2 regions of the Nocardioides luteus genome follow, and region 1 is predicted to be linked to the other one. Evidence: riboswitches for the same ligand, from Rfam matches in the RefSeq annotation. Region 1 holds a riboswitch; the other holds the start of a gene.
What was found. Region 1 has a riboswitch for cobalamin ahead of HD557_RS18295 (prenyltransferase/squalene oxidase repeat-containing protein). Riboswitches for the same ligand answer to the same signal wherever they lie in the genome.
Positions count from the first base shown of each region.

Region 1 (7,559 bases):
GACTCCTTGGTCAGCCCCTTGGTGTTGCCCTCGGTCAGGGCGGCGTCGTCGTAGGCCACCGCGCCGACGTCGTCGCCGCAGGTCACGACGTGCTCGGCGACCCAGGAGGCCGCCTTCTCGGCAGCGTCGGTCTCCCCGGCGCGCCCGAACGCCCACCCGGCCAGGCCGGTGGTGTTGGAGTTGGCGATGTTGCCGGTGGCGGCCTTGAAGGACCCGTCCTCGGCCTGGGTCTCCTTCAGCCACTCGACGCCTGCCTTGACCGCCTTCTCGGCCTCGGGAGAGGCGACCGAGGACAGCGCGATCAGCGCGAAGGCGGTGGCGTCGGCGTCCGGCGCGGCCTTCGGGTCGCCGTCGCAGGTCTGGTCGGCGGCCGCGGGGTCGGCCGTGAACGTGACCCGGAACCAGCCCTCCTCGCACTGCTGCCCGGCCAGGAACTCCGCGGCGGCCGTGGCCTCCTTGCTCTCCGCGTTGCTCAGCGCCCACACGGCGTACGACTGGCCGATGGTGTTGGAGTAGTCGGTCGCCTCCTTGTTCTTGGGGTCGAGCTCGTCGGCGATGCGGCCGTTCTCGGCGACGGTGCCCTCGAGCTGCTTCAGCAGACCGGGGTCGGAGGCGTCGACGTTCTGCTGGAGGACGAGCGCCTTGGCCGTGGCCCCGGCCGAGGTGACCGTGCCGAACCCCGGCGAGGTGTAGGCCTTCTTGTTCTTCATCACGGCCGCGACGATCGTGGCGATCTCCTCGTCGTAGCCGCCGACCTCGGCCAGCGCGATCCCGATGTCGGCGCTGAGGCCGAAGTCGTCGGTGCCGTACTGCGCGTTGTGGGCCACACCCTTCGGGGCCTGGGCGACGAGCCAGTCGGCCACCGAGGTGGACACCTTCGCGTCGTAGGCGGGCTTCTCCCCCTCCTCGACGGCCTTCTCGCCGCAGCCGGCGAGCGAGGTGAGGGCGAGGGCGGCGGCGATGCCACCGAGGACGGTCTTCTTCATGGTTCCTTCCGCGCTGTTCGTCGGGAAGGCCCAGGGCCGACCCGCTGCTTTCCACGACAGCGTCAGGTCAGTACGCGTCCGTCGGCAGGTGCTCCGGCTCGCTCAGGACCCTCGATGTCCTGAGCCTACGGTTGCGGGTCAGCGCCGGGATTCGACCGGCTTCCCCCACCACGGCGTGTGTTGATTGAGGCTCTGCTTTGATGCGGGGCAATCCTATGCCGCGCACGCCCTGCTTGCGGGATCGCCGTCGAGCAGTCACTCTGTCCCCATGCGCCACAGGATTCTCGGCCTTGTCGCAACCTCGATCTCGGCCACCCTTCTCGCTCTCTGCCCGACCACGACGGCACTCGCGGCACCGGATCGGACCTCGGTCACGTACGACGACCTGGTCGCCATGTTCGGCGACAAGGTCGGGAACAAGAAGACCGTCGAGACCGGGCTGCCGACGCTCAACCGCGCCATGGACGACGCCCGGATCACGACCCCCTACCGGCAGGCGGCCTACCTGGCCACGCTCGCCAACGAGAGCTCCTTCCACCACGACGCCAAGGGCCCCCGCGACAAGCGGAAGTACGCCGGCCGCGGCTACATCCAGCTGACCGGCGAGGCCAACTACACCGACGCCGGCGCCTACTTCGGGATCGACCTGCGCCGCCGCCCCGAGCTGGCCCGGTCGCTGGACCACAGCGCGCCGATCTCGCGCTGGTACTGGACCGTCGCCCGCGAGATCAACCCGCTCGCCGACGACCTCGAGATGGGCAAGGTCAACGCGGCGATCGGCTATCCCCGCAACAAGGAGGAGGACGCCGAGCGCTGCCGCGACTTCAAGGCCGCGCTGAAGCACCTCAACGGGTCGGTGCCCAAGGGGATCGACTGCACTCGCCCGAAGCCGAAGAAGGCAGACGACCAGGACCGCGCCGCGGACGCCTCCTAGCAGACGTACGTCACGCCGCCGCGTTGATCTCGTGGTTCGCTCGCTGACGCTCGCTCACTTCTTGATGCGCTTGTCGCTGACCGCGATCGCCGAGGTGCCCTCGTCCTTGAGCTCGAAGAGGTCGATCGCCTTGATGAGCTTGGTCCAGGTGGCGTAGCCGTAGTTGCGGGGGTCCTCGGAGGACTGGTTGCGGATGCGGGAGACGACCGTACCGACCAGGGCCCAGCCGTCGTCGTCGGCGGCCGCGGCGATGGAGTTGCGCAGCAGCTGGATCAACCGGGCGTTGCGCTTCAGCACCTGCCCCGTGGTCGCCGAGGAGGACGGCTTGCGGGCGGGGGTGGCGCCGGCCTCGGCGTCGGTGTCGGTCTCCTCCTCGGAACCACCGAGCTTCTCCACCACGGTGAACCGGGTGCAGGCGCTCTTGAACGGCGCCGGCGTCTTCTCCCGGCCGTAGCCGTAGACCGCGCGACCCTTCTCCCGCAGATAGTGCACCAGCGGGGTGAAGTCGGAGTCGGAGGAGACCAGCGCGAACGCGTCCGGGATCGCCGCGTGCAGCAGCTCGACGGCATCGATGGCGAGCGCCATGTCGGAGGCGTTCTTGTGGGCGGTCAGGTCGAACTGCTGCATCGGCCGGATCGCGGCGTCGTGCAGCTCCTCGATCCACCCCTTCAGCTCGGGCTTGGTCCAGTTCCCGTAGGCCCGGCGGATCGTCACCTCGCCGTACTCGGCCAGGTCGTTGAGGATCGCGTCGATCTTGGCCGCAGGGGCGTTGTCGGCGTCGATGAGCAGGGCGATGCGGAAGGGCTCGGTCACCGGATCAGTGTGGCAGGAAGAGGAATGTGTTGGTCTCGACACGCCTTCGCCTAGCGGCTCCGGCGGCTCGACCAGCGCACGCTGGTCGAGCCGGGAGGCCGGCTGCGGCCGAGCGTGTCGAGACCAACACAGTCGCTACATCAGGCCAGCTTCTCCAGGATCAGCTCGCGCACGCGCTTGGCGTCGGCCTTGCCGCCGGTCGCCTTCATGACCGCGCCGATGAGGGCACCGGCCGCGGCCTGGTTGCCGCCTCGGATCTTCTCGGCGACAGCGGGCTGGGCGTCGATCGCCTCGTCGACGGCTGCGCCGAGCGCACCGTCGTCGGAGACGACCGCGAGGCCGCGGGCGTCGACGATCTCGGCGACGGTGCCTTCACCGGCCAGCAGGCCCTCGAAGACCTGGCGGGCGAGCTTGTCGGTCAGCGAGCCGCCGTCGACCAGCTTCTGCACCTCGGCGACCTGGGCGGGGGTGACCCCGACCTCGGCCAGCTCGACGCCGCGGTCGTTGGCGGCCCGGGAGAGCTCGGCCATCCACCACTTGCGCGCGGCCTGGGCGGAAGCCCCCTCGGCGACGGTCGACTCGATCAGCGTCAGCGCACCGGCGGCCCAGACATCACGCATCTCCAGGTCGGAGTAGCCCCACTCGGCCTGCAGCCGCGCGCGCTTCTCGGCGGGCGGCTCGGGCAGCGTGCCGCGCAGCTCCTCGACCCACTCACGGCTCGGCGCGACCGGGACGAGATCCGGCTCGGGGAAGTAGCGGTAGTCGTCGGCGTCCGACTTCGGCCGCCCGGCCGAGGTGGTCCCGGTGTCCTCGTGGAAGTGGCGGGTCTCCTGGAAGATCGCCTCCCCCGCGTCGAGGATCCCGGCGTGGCGCGACATCTCGAAACGTACGGCCCGCTCGACCGAGCGCAGCGAGTTCACGTTCTTCGTCTCGGTGCGGGTGCCGAGCTTGTCGGAGCCCTTCGGGGACAGCGACAGGTTGACGTCGCAGCGCATCGAGCCCTGGTCCATGCGTACGTCGGAGACCCCCAGACCGAGCAGGATCTCGCGCAGCGCGGCGACGTAGGCCTTGGCCACGAGCGGCGCCTTGGCGCCGGTGCCGAGGATCGGGCGGGTGACGATCTCGATCAGCGGGATGCCGGCGCGGTTGTAGTCGACCAGCGAGTAGTCGGCGCCGTGGATGCGGCCGGTGGCGCCACCGATGTGGGTGGTCTTGCCGGTGTCCTCCTCCATGTGGGCGCGCTCGATCTCGATCCGGAAGGTCTCACCCTCGACCTCGACGTCGAGGTAGCCGTCGTAGACGATCGGCTCGTCGTACTGCGAGGTCTGGAAGTTCTTCGGCATGTCCGGGTAGAAGTAGTTCTTCCGGGCGAACCGGCACCACTCCGCGATCGACCCGTTGAGCGCGAGCCCGATCCGGATCGCCGACTCCACGGCCTTGGCGTTCACGACCGGCATCGAGCCGGGCAGGCCGAGGCAGGTCGGGCAGACCTGGGAGTTGGGCTCGCCGCCGAACGTCGCCGGGCAGCCGCAGAACATCTTGGTGTTGGTGTTGAGCTCGACGTGCACCTCGAGCCCGAAGGCCGGGTCGTAGCGCTCCAGCACCTCGTCGAACGGAACCAAAGTCTCCGTCATCGGGCCACCTCCAGCTTGTCGATCGAGAGCACCGGACCGATGGCGCCCTCGAGCGCGGCACCGACGCGGTAGAGACGGGCGTCCTCCAGGACCGGCGCCAAGAGCTGTACGCCGACGGGCAGCCCGTCCACGTCGGAGACCCCGGCCGGGACGGAGATGCCGGGCGTGCCGGCCAGGTTGGCCGGGATGGTGGCCAGGTCCTGCATGTACATCGCGAGCGGGTCGTCGAGCTTCGCGCCCAGCGGGAACGCCGTCGACGGGGACGTCGGCGAGACCAGCACGTCGACCTGCTCGAAGGCCTCCTTGAAGTCCTCGATGATCAGCGTGCGGATCTTCTGCGCCTGGCCGTAGTAGGCGTCGTAGTAGCCGCTGCTCAGCGCGTAGGTGCCGAGGATGATGCGGCGCTTGACCTCGTCGCCGAACCCCGCGTCGCGGCTGGCCTTCATCACGTCCTCGGCGCTCGGGTCGCCGTCGGGGGTGACCCGCAGGCCGTAGCGCATCGCGTCGAACTTGGCCAGGTTGGAGGAGCACTCCGCCGGCAGGATCAGGTAGTAGGCCGCCATCGCGTGCTGGAAGCTCGGGGTGGAGACCTCGACGACGTCGGCACCCAGCTTGGTGAGGATGTCGACCGACTCGTTGAACTTGGCCATCACGTCGGGCGCCCAGCCCTCGCCGGCCAGCTCCTTGATGACGCCGACCTTGACGCCCTTCAGGTCGCCGGTCGCGCCCGCGCGGGCGGCGTCGACGAGCCCGGTCACCGGGGTCGTGGTCGAGGTGGAGTCGAGCGGGTCGTGACCGCCGATGAGCTCGTGAAGGAGCGCCGAGTCGAGGACGGTGCGGGTCACCGGACCGACCTGGTCCAGCGAGTTGGCCAGGGCGACCAGGCCGTAGCGGGAGACCGAGCCGTAGGTCGGCTTCACGCCGACGGTGCCGGTGACGGCACCCGGCTGGCGGATCGAGCCACCGGTGTCGGTGCCGAGCGCCAGCGGCGCCTCGAAGGCCGCGACGGCCGCGGCCGAGCCACCGCCGGAGCCGCCGGGGATCCGGTCGAGCTTCCACGGGTTCTTCGTCGGGCCGTAGGCCGAGTGCTCGGTCGAGGAGCCCATCGCGAACTCGTCCATGTTGGTCTTGCCCAGGATCGGCAGACCCGCGGCCTTGATCTTCTTGACCACGGTCGCGTCGTAGGGCGGGACCCAGCCCTCGAGGATCTTGGAGCCGCAGGTCGTCGGCAGACCGGTGGTGGTCAGCACGTCCTTGACCGCGATCGGTACGCCGTCGAGAGCGTGCAGCGCGTCGCCGTTGGCCCGGCGCGCGTCGGAGGCGGCGGCCTGGGACAGGGCGCCCTCGGCGTCGATGTGCAGGAAGGCGTGGACGTCGCCGTCGACCGCGGCGATGCGGTCGAGGTGGGCCTGGGTCAGCTCGACCGAGGTGGTCTCGCCCGCGGCCAGGGCATCGGCCAGCTGCGCGGCCGTCTTCAGGATCAGGTCGCTCACTGCTCGTCCCCCAGGATCCTCGGCACGGCGAAGCGCTGCTCCTCGACGCTCGGCGCACCGGAGAGCGCCTGCTCCGGCGTCAGGCCGGGCACGACGACGTCCTCACGGAAGACGTTGGTCAGCGGAAGCGGGTGGGAGGTGGCAGGCACGTCGTCGCCGGCAAGCCCCTGGATCGAGGCGACGGACTCGAGGATCACCTGCAGCTGCGGGGCAAGGTGATCGAGCTCGGCGTCGCTGAGGTCGATGCGGGCGAGGTCGGCCAGGTGCGCGACCTCGTCGCGGGTGATTTCTGGCATGCCGCACATCCTAGGCGGCGGAAGCCCCAACTCTCACCTCGGTAAGGCCCGTTCGCGGCGGAGTTCTGCGCACATACAACCGATCGGTGGCCTCACGGCGTCCTCAACCCTGACAATCGGCTCGAGAGATCGGATGGATCGATGGCGAGACCCCCAACCCAGGAGCAGTTCGACGAGTTCGCCCAGGTCGCCTGGCCGCGGCTCTATCGTTCCGCCTACCTGCTCGTCGGGGACCACGCCAGTGCGGAGGACCTGGTCCAGACCGCACTGGCGAAGACCTACGGAAACTGGGGCCGGGTGCGCACGCTCGAAGCCGCCCCCGCCTATGCCCGACAGGTGCTGTTCAACACCGCGATGAGCTGGTTCCGGAAGGCATCGTGGAACCGCGAGCGGCCCACCGAGGTCCTCCCCGACCTCGGTCACGAGAACGATCCGACCACCCGCTCGGTGCTGCTCGACGCGGTCGCCGCGCTGCCCCCGCGGCAGCGCGCCGTCGTGGTCCTCCGCTTCTACGAGGACCTCGACGTACGCCGCACGGCCGACCTCCTCGGCTGCACGGAGGGCACGGTCAAGAGCCAGACCTCCTTCGCCCTCGACAAGCTCCGCACCATCCTCGGCGACCCGACTCTCACCCTGGAGGCGACCCAGTGACCGACAACGACCTGCGTACGCTGCTCCGCGACGCCGCCGACGAGGTCGCCGTGCCTCGTCTGGCCACCGATGAGCTCCACCTCCGCGCTCGGGCCGTCCGCCGGCGCCGGCGCGCCCGCTGGGTCGCCGGTGTGGCAGCCCTGGCGATGGCCGGCGCGCTCGGGACGTACGTCCTTGGCGGGACGCTCGGCGACGACGATCTCCACATCGCCGCGGCCGAGGGAGACCCCCTGGGCTGGGCGGTCGCGGAGGGCAACAGCGTCCATTTCGGTGACGGGAGCGTGGTGACGTACGGCGGCCGCGTGAACGACATGCGCTACACCTCCGTCGGCCTGCTCACCAGGAGCACGGACACGAACGCGCGCCTCTCGCTGATCACGACGGCCGGCGTCCAACCGCTCGACCTCGGTGACGTGAGCGACCGGCTGATCGGCACCGACCCCGACTCGCCCTACGTCTCCTGGACCGTCGAGCACGGTGACGGCTGGCTGGTACGCGTCGCCGACCTCGTCACCGGCGAGAAGGTCGCCGACGTCCCGATCTCCGGGAAGTACACCTGGGCCGGCTGGAAGACGCCCCCGGTCGCGGTCGACGGCGAGCACGCCTACGTCGCCCTCGACGACCGCACCCTCGACGTAGCCTGGCGTTCCGGGCAGGTCTCCACCTCGAAGGGGCTCCCGGGCGGCTACACCACCGAGGTGATCAACGGCCGCGCGGTGACCCAGGATGCGACCGGCGAGACCCAGCGAGTG
Region 1 covers NZ_JADOVJ010000001.1:3,823,095-3,830,653, forward strand. Annotated here, with positions in the region: gene HD557_RS18295 (prenyltransferase/squalene oxidase repeat-containing protein) at 1-986, opposite strand, end outside; cobalamin riboswitch at 1,053-1,174, opposite strand; gene HD557_RS18300 (glycoside hydrolase family 19 protein) at 1,255-1,920, shown strand; gene HD557_RS18305 (NYN domain-containing protein) at 1,975-2,733, opposite strand; gene gatB (Asp-tRNA(Asn)/Glu-tRNA(Gln) amidotransferase subunit GatB) at 2,874-4,367, opposite strand; gene gatA (Asp-tRNA(Asn)/Glu-tRNA(Gln) amidotransferase subunit GatA) at 4,364-5,860, opposite strand; gene gatC (Asp-tRNA(Asn)/Glu-tRNA(Gln) amidotransferase subunit GatC) at 5,857-6,156, opposite strand; gene HD557_RS18325 (SigE family RNA polymerase sigma factor) at 6,298-6,807, shown strand; gene HD557_RS18330 (hypothetical protein) at 6,804-7,559, shown strand, end outside.

Region 2 (7,559 bases), 2.5 Mb from region 1:
GCACGGTCTGCTCGCCGATGCGCCACTTGGCCGACTTCACGAACTGGAAGACCCCGATCCGCCAGCCCTGGTTCCAGCCGCGCAGCGCGAGGCCGAAGGCGGCGGTCGACTTCCCCTTGCCGGGACCGGTGTGGACCATCACCAGCGGCCGGTTGCGGCGCTGGCGGGTGGTGAGCCCGTCGTCGGGCACGTTCAGCGGCTGTCCCTTCGGCATCAGGCAGCGCCCCTTCCCATGGTGGATCCGGTGAACCCGTGGACGGCCGACGTCAGCGCCTCGGCGCTCACCTCGGCGACCGGGACGTGCTCGGCGCCCAGGTGCTCGGCCAGTTGACGCGCCAGCCCGAGCCGCATCGGTCCGCTCTCGGAGTCGATGACGACGGTGGTGACGCCCAGGCCGGCGACGTACGCGGCGGCCTGCTGCGAGCGTCGGACGGCGTCCTTACCGTGGGTCTGCGCAGTTTTTCGGGACGAGTTGGCGCGACCGTCGGTGACGACCACCAGCAGCGGCCGCAGATCGGGGTCACGCAGGTGCTCGCGCTGCAGCACTCGGGCGGCCTCGAGGAGGCCTTCGGCCAGCGGCGTACGTCCTCCGGCGGGCACCTCGTCGAGACGGGCCGCTGCGAGGTCGACCGACCCGGTCGGCGGCAGCACCAGCTCGGCGCCCTCGCCGCGGAAGGTGATCATCCCGACCTTGTCGCGGCGCCGGTAGGCGTCGAGGAGCAGCGAGAGGACCGCGGCCTTCACCTGCGCCATCCGCTTGCGCGCGGCCATGGACCCGGACGCGTCCACGCAGAAGAGCACCAGGTTGGCCTCGCGACCCTCACGGACCGCGGTGCGGAGGTCCTCGATGCGCAGCTCGACCTTCGCGGACGTACGCGGCCGGGCGGCCTGCTTGCCAGCGGCCGCCTTGAGCGTCTCGACGAGATGGAGGGAGCCGCGGACGCTGGTGTTCGCGCCGATCCGGCGGCCGCTGCTGCCGATCGCCTTGCTCCGGCCGCCGGTGCGGCCGGTGCCCAGGCCGGTGACGGTCAGGAGGCGGGGGCGGTAGGCCGGGGCGGCGGCGGTGACGGACTCGCCTGCGACGCCGGAAGGAGATTGGGCCTGGTCGGGTGCGTCATCGGCTGTGTTGGTCTCGACACCGCTCGCTTCGCTCGCGGGCTCGACCGACGGGGGTTCCGCGTCGGTCGAACCGTCCTCCGCGTCGGTCGAGCCGCCGGAGCCGCTAGGCGGAGGCGTGTCGAGACCAACAGAGTCTTCGCTGTCCGAGCCATCCGAAGGCCCACCCTCCGGGGGCTCCGGCGGCAGTTCCTCGTCGCCGAGGATGCGGTCGAGCAGGTCCTCGTCGAGACCGGGAGCGTCGAACGGGTTGCGACGGCGGCGGTGCGGAAGGGCCAGGAGTGCGGCCCGGCGGATGTCTTCGCGGGTGACCTCGGAGCGCCCGGCCCAGGCGGCGTGGGCGACCGCGGTGCGGGCGGTGACGATGTCGGCGCGCAGCCCGTCGACCTCGAAGGCCGCGCAGACCTCGGCGATCTTGAGCAGCCCCGGTGCGGTGAGCCGGACCTTCCCGACCAGCGCGCGGGCGGCGGACACCCGGGCGGTCAGGTCACGCTCGGCGGCCACATAGCGCTCGACGAACGCGGGAGCGTCCAGGTCGAAGGCCATCCGGCGGCGTACGACCTCCGCCCGGAGGGCGGGATCGCGAGGAGCGGCAACCTCGACGGTGAGCCCGAAGCGGTCCAGCAGCTGCGGGCGCAGCTCGCCCTCCTCGGGGTTCATGGTGCCGATCAGCACGAACCGGGCGGCGTGCTCGACCGAGACCCCGTCGCGCTCGACCGAGACCCGGCCCATCGCGGCCGCGTCCAGGAGCAGGTCGACCAGGTGGTCGTGGAGCAGGTTGACCTCGTCGACGTAGAGCAGTCCGCGGTGGGCCCGGGCGAGCAGCCCCGGCTCGAACTCGACCGCACCGCGCGACAGCGCGCTCTCCAGATGGAGCGAGCCCACGACCCGGTCCTCGGTCGCACCGACCGGGAGCTCGACCAGCCGCACCGGCCGGCTCTCCACGACGGCAGCGGACCCGAACGGCCCGTCCGGCGACTCCGCGGACGGGTCGGCGGGGTCGATCGAGAACCGGTCCCCCGCATAGACCGAGATCGAGGGCAGCACGGCCGCCAGGCCGCGTACGGCCGTCGACTTCGCGGTCCCCTTCTCGCCGCGGACCAGGACCCCGCCGATCTCCGGGGAGATCGTGGTGAGCACGAGCGCGAGGCCCATGTCGTCGAGGTCGTCCGCCTGACAGCCGAGGACGGCAGAAAATGGATAGTGCACCGGCATGAGAGGCTCCCGCTCCCTATCGCGTTGGATGGATGGACGCGGGGCCGGTCTTCGGACTTGCCGAGTCCCCCGTGTGGGGCTCGGTTCACCGCAGCGGGCCTGTGCCGGAATCTCACCGGCTTCCCAGATTCTCCCGTCCCACCGTCCTCACCAGCTCTCCTCTCGAGCCGATGACTGGGCAGTCGGGGCACCTCGCGCCTGTGCGGTCACTGTAGCGTCTGGCCTCATGATCGTCGTGGTGGGCATCGGTGCCGGAGGTTGGGACGAGATCCCCGTACGTCACCAGCAGCTGATCCAGGACGCCGCGACCCTCCTCGGCGGCAAGCGTCATCTCGACCTCGTCCCCGACGTTCCCGGCCAGCGGCGCGAGCCCTGGCCCTCGCCGCTGCGCGAGGGGCTCCCGGCCCTGCTCGAGTCGCTGCCGACGGACGCCCCTGTCGTCGCGCTGGCCTCGGGCGACCCGCTGGTCTCCGGCATCGGTACGACCCTGATCGACCTGCTCGGAGCAGCCAACGTACGCATCGAGCCGGCCGTCTCCTCCGTCGCCCTCGCCCGCGCCCGGATGGGCTGGCCGGCCGAGTCGTGCGTGGCAGTCAGTCTGGTCGGCCGCGACGTGTCGCTGGTCGCCCGCGAGCTCGCCCCCGGCCGCCGGATCCTGGCCCTCTCCTCCGACGGGTCGACCCCGGCCGAGCTCGCGAACCTGCTGATCACGAGCGGGTTCGGCGCGTCGACGATGACCGTCCTCGGCGAGCTGGGCGCAGAGACCGAGAGCGCCCGGACGGGGACGGCCTCGACCTGGGCGGGCGAGTCACCACGGCTCAACATCGTCGCGATCGAGTGCGTCGGCGCGCCCTCTCTCGGCTGGGCTGCGGGCCTGCCCGATGACGTCTTCGAGAACGACGGCCAGCTGACCAAGCGCGACCTGCGCGCCTCGGCCCTGGCCCGACTGGCACCCACTCCTGGGGCGCACCTGTGGGACGTCGGCGCCGGCGCCGGCTCGGTCGGGATCGAGTGGATGCGGGCGCACCCCTCCTGCACCACGACGGCCATCGAGGCCAGCCCCGAGCGGGCCGCCCGGATCGCCCGCAACGCGACCCGCCTCGGCGTACCCGGCCTCGCCGTCGTCGAGGGCCGCGCCCCCGACGCCCTGCCCGGCCTCCGCTCCCCCGACGCGATCTTCATCGGCGGCGGCGCAACCCGCCCCGGCGTCCTCGACACCTGCCTCGCCGCCCTCCGCCCCGGCGGTCGTCTGGTCGTCCACGGCGTCACCCTGGAGACCGAGCAGCTCCTGACGCGACAGCATGCCGAGCTGGGCGGCGAGCTGACCCGGATCTCTGTGGAGTCCGTCGACACGATCGGCACCTTCCGCGGCTGGGCGCCTCAGCGCACCGTCGTGCAGTGGGCCTACCGCGCGCCCCTTTTACTAGACGATGACACTTTGTGAAGGCGGTGGACTCAACCGGTCGAAGCAACGGTTGGTCAGGCTGCTGGGTTCAGCAGCTGGGCCAGCCGTTGGGCCGGCGTCTGTAGGTCAAGGGTAGGGCGTGGGCGTTGGTTGAGGGTGTCGGCGATGCGTTGGAGGTCTTGGGGAGTGTGGCGTGAGAGGTCGCTGCTCTTCTCGAACCAGTGTCTGAGGAGCCGGTTGGTGTTCTCGTTGGATCCTCGCTGCCAGGGGGAGTGTGGATCGGCGAAGTAGATGGTGGTGCCGAGCTCGACCTGGATGTGCTGGTAGCGGGCAAGTTCAAGGCCACGGTCCCAGGTGATCGAGCGTCGTAGGTGATCGGGCAGCGTGCCCATCTCGCGGATCATCGCTTCAGCAACGGTCTCGGCGTCGTGGCGACCGGGCAGGTGGAGCAGGATCACGAACCGGGTGGTGCGTTCGACCAAGGTGCCGATCGCTGAGCCGTTCCCGCTCCCGAGGATCAAGTCGCCCTCCCAGTGCCCCGGAACGGCTCGGTCAGCGACCTCGGCAGGTCGTTGACTGATCTTGAATGCCTCGGCATAGGCGTTCTTGCTGGGGTCATGGCTGGAACGGCCACGAGGTTTGCGGGCCTTGCGCCGAGTAGAGAGGCATCGATGTAGATCGGCTCGGAGCTGACCGCGGGTTTGAACATAGAGGGCCCGGTAGATCGTCTCGTGACTCACCCGTCCCATCCTCGCAGCCGGATCGGCACCGGGGTGATCGGTGCGCAGCACCGCCGCGATCAACCCGGGTGACCAGCCCTGGTCCATCCAGGTCTCGATCAGCCGAGACAGTCGTGGGTTCGCGGCCAGCTTGAACTCCTTGGGACGCCGGCGGCGCTGGTGGGCTGCCCGATGAGCCACCTCACCGCGATAGACACCATCGTGGCCGGTGTTGCGGGCGACCTCGCGGCACACCACCGACCTATCCCGCCCGATCACCGCAGCGATCTTGGCCTGCGACCACCGATCAGCCAGTCCTGCAGCGATCACCGCACGATCCTGGGCGGTCAAACAACGACGCTGACGGCCTGCACGGTCGGTACCGGGGACACTCGGGTCACTCTGTAGCACTGTGCCCAGCCCACCCCGTAACGCACCCGGCTCAAGTGGAATCGGCACTGGGCAAGCCTGATGCCACCACAGCACCGCGGTCGGTTTCGCCACGCCGACCACATCAGCAGCCCGCCGTGCCGACATACCCGCACAGATCAGATCCACGACTCGAGAACGACACTCCTGTGAAAAGGGCTTCCCCGTCGGCATCACAACGCTCCTTCAACTCAGCGTTGCTTCGACCGGTTGAGTCCACCGGCTTCACAAAGTGTCATCGTCTAGTAAAAGGTCGGCATCTCATCCGAGCGCGATGCGCTTCAGCTCTCCCAAGGTGTCGATGCGGTAAGTAGCTTGGGAGAAGTCCTGAGTGCCGGTGAAGTCGTTGTGTACGACCACGCAGTCGATCCCGGCCGCGACGGCCGAGCTGAGACCTCGGGACGAGTCCTCGACGACGAGCGCCTCCTCCTTGGCCGCCCCGAACCGCCTCAACGCGGTCAGATAGGGCTCCGGGTGCGGTTTGGAGTGCTCGTAGTCCTCGCGGACGAGGACGAAGTCCATGAACCCCCTGAGCTGACGGTGTTCGTGGATCACCTCGAAATCAGCGCGCTTCGCCGTCGTCACGACGGCCATCCGAACGTGCTTCGACAGCTCCGCCAGCACCTCGACGACACCCTCGATCTCGATCGCCTCGGTCCGCAGATACTCCTGGTAGTAGGCGTCGCGAACCTCCCGCAGCCTGTCGATGACCCGCTCGTCGACGCCGGCCGCTCGCGCCTGCTCCCAGGTCCCCAGACCCAGGCTCATGTCCCGGAGATACCGCTCCTGGTCCAACGTCACACCGATCGCGGCCAAGGCTCGCGCCCCGGCCCTGAAATACCAGGGCTCGGTGTCCACCAGGACACCGTCATGGTCGAAGAGGATGTACTTCTTCACCCGCCGATTCTGACGGACTACCCGAACTTCTCCTCGTGGACCACGGTCGAGAGCGGTGAGCGGTGGCGCCAGCCGAAGCGCTCCAGGTCGGGGACGTCGGGGAGGTCGGCGACGTGTCCGACGCAGAGCCAGGCGACGGGGCGTACGCCCTCGGGCATCCCGACCAGGTCGCGCAGGAACTCCTCGCGGTAGAAGCTGACCCAGCCGACGCCGAGGCCCTCGGCGGTGGCGGCGAGCCAGAGGTTCTGGATGGCGCAGACGACCGAGTAGAGGCCGGCGTCGGCGATGGCGTGGCGGCCGAGGACGTTGGGGCCGCCGCGGCTCGGGTCGTAGCCGACCACGATGCCCAGGCCGGACTCGCGGATGCCCTCGATCTTGATCCGGGAGAAGGTCTCGGCCCGCTCGCCGGACAGGGTGGCGGCGAAGGTCTCCCGCTCGGTCGCGACGTGGGTGTGGAAGCGCTCGAGGCGGTCGGCGTCGCGTACGAGCACGAAGTCCCACGGCTGCGACATCCCCACGCTCGGGGCGGCGTGGGCGGCGGAGAGGAGCCGATCCAGGACCTCGGGCGCTACCGGCTCGCCGGTGAACTCCGCGCGAGTGTCGCGGCGACGGTTGATGGCGTCGTAGAGGTCCATCAGGAACCTCCCGACCCGGTGGTCGAGCTCGTCGAGACACGCGGGCGAGCCGCGTCGTAGAGGAACGACTCTCCGCCGTCGCGGGCCAGCGCGGGCCCGGCGAGGATCACGGCGGCCTGGCGGAGCCCGGCCTCTTCGACCGCGTCGGCGATCGTCGCGACCGTCCCGCGCAGCACCAGCTCGTCGGGCTGGCTGGCGCGATAGACCACCACGACCGGACACTCAGGGCCGTAGTACGGCAGCAGCTCGGCCATCAGCTCGCGGGTGCGCCGGATCGCCAGGTGGAGCACCAGGGTGGCCCCGGTGGCGGCGTACGCAGCCAGCGACTCCCCCTCCGGCATGGCCGTCGACCGGGCCTGGGTGCGGGTGAGGACGACCGACTGGGCCACCAGCGGCACGGTGAGCTCGCGGCCGACCAGCGCGGCCGCGGCAGCGTAGGCGGGCACGCCGGGAGTCACGTCCCAGGGCACCTCGGCGACGTCGAGCCGCCGGGTCTGCTCCGCGACCGCCGAGTAGACGGACGGGTCGCCGGAGACGAGGCGCACGACCTGCCTGCCGGCACGTTGAGCGGCGACGATCGCACCGACGATCTGGTCCAGATCGAGCTTCTGGGTGTCGACCAGCTCGGCCTCGGGGCTGCAGTGGGCCAGCACCTCGGGATCCAGATAGGTGCCCGGGTAGAGCACCACGTCGGCGGCCTCGAGCAACCGCGTCGCACGCACGGTCAGCAGGTCGGCCGCGCCGGGCCCGGCACCGACGAAGTGGACCGTCCGACCGGGCACCTGCTGGCCGGTCACTGGACGAACCTCGGCGTCCAGACCTGCCCCGCCGGGGTCACCCGGGTCGAGCTCGCCCCCACGATGACCAGGCACTTCATGTCGATCGACCCCGGGTCCAGCTCACCGAGGGTGGTCACCGTCAACGACTCCTCGGCCCGACCCACGTCGCGCCCGACGATGACGACGGTGTCCGGCTTGCGCTGCTCGAGGAGTACGTCACGAGCCAGGCCGATCTGCTCGGTGCGCGAGCGCGACGCTGGGTTGTAGATCGCCAGCACCAGGTCGGCGGCGGCGACCGCACGCAGCCGCTCCTCGATGACGGACCACGGCTTGAGCCGGTCGGAGAGCGACATCACCGCGAAGT
Region 2 covers NZ_JADOVJ010000001.1:1,298,208-1,305,766, reverse strand. Annotated here, with positions in the region: gene cobO (cob(I)yrinic acid a,c-diamide adenosyltransferase) at 1-214, opposite strand, end outside; gene HD557_RS06235 (VWA domain-containing protein) at 214-2,331, opposite strand; cobalamin riboswitch at 2,356-2,489, opposite strand; gene cbiE (precorrin-6y C5,15-methyltransferase (decarboxylating) subunit CbiE) at 2,558-3,775, shown strand; gene HD557_RS06225 (IS30 family transposase) at 3,811-5,058, opposite strand; gene HD557_RS06220 (HAD family hydrolase) at 5,146-5,781, opposite strand; gene bluB (5,6-dimethylbenzimidazole synthase) at 5,799-6,416, opposite strand; gene cobM (precorrin-4 C(11)-methyltransferase) at 6,416-7,213, opposite strand; gene cobJ (precorrin-3B C(17)-methyltransferase) at 7,210-7,559, opposite strand, start outside.
Region 2: it holds a riboswitch for cobalamin, as region 1 does, so the genes downstream of both, HD557_RS06235 (VWA domain-containing protein) here and HD557_RS18295 (prenyltransferase/squalene oxidase repeat-containing protein) in region 1, are expected to answer to the same signal.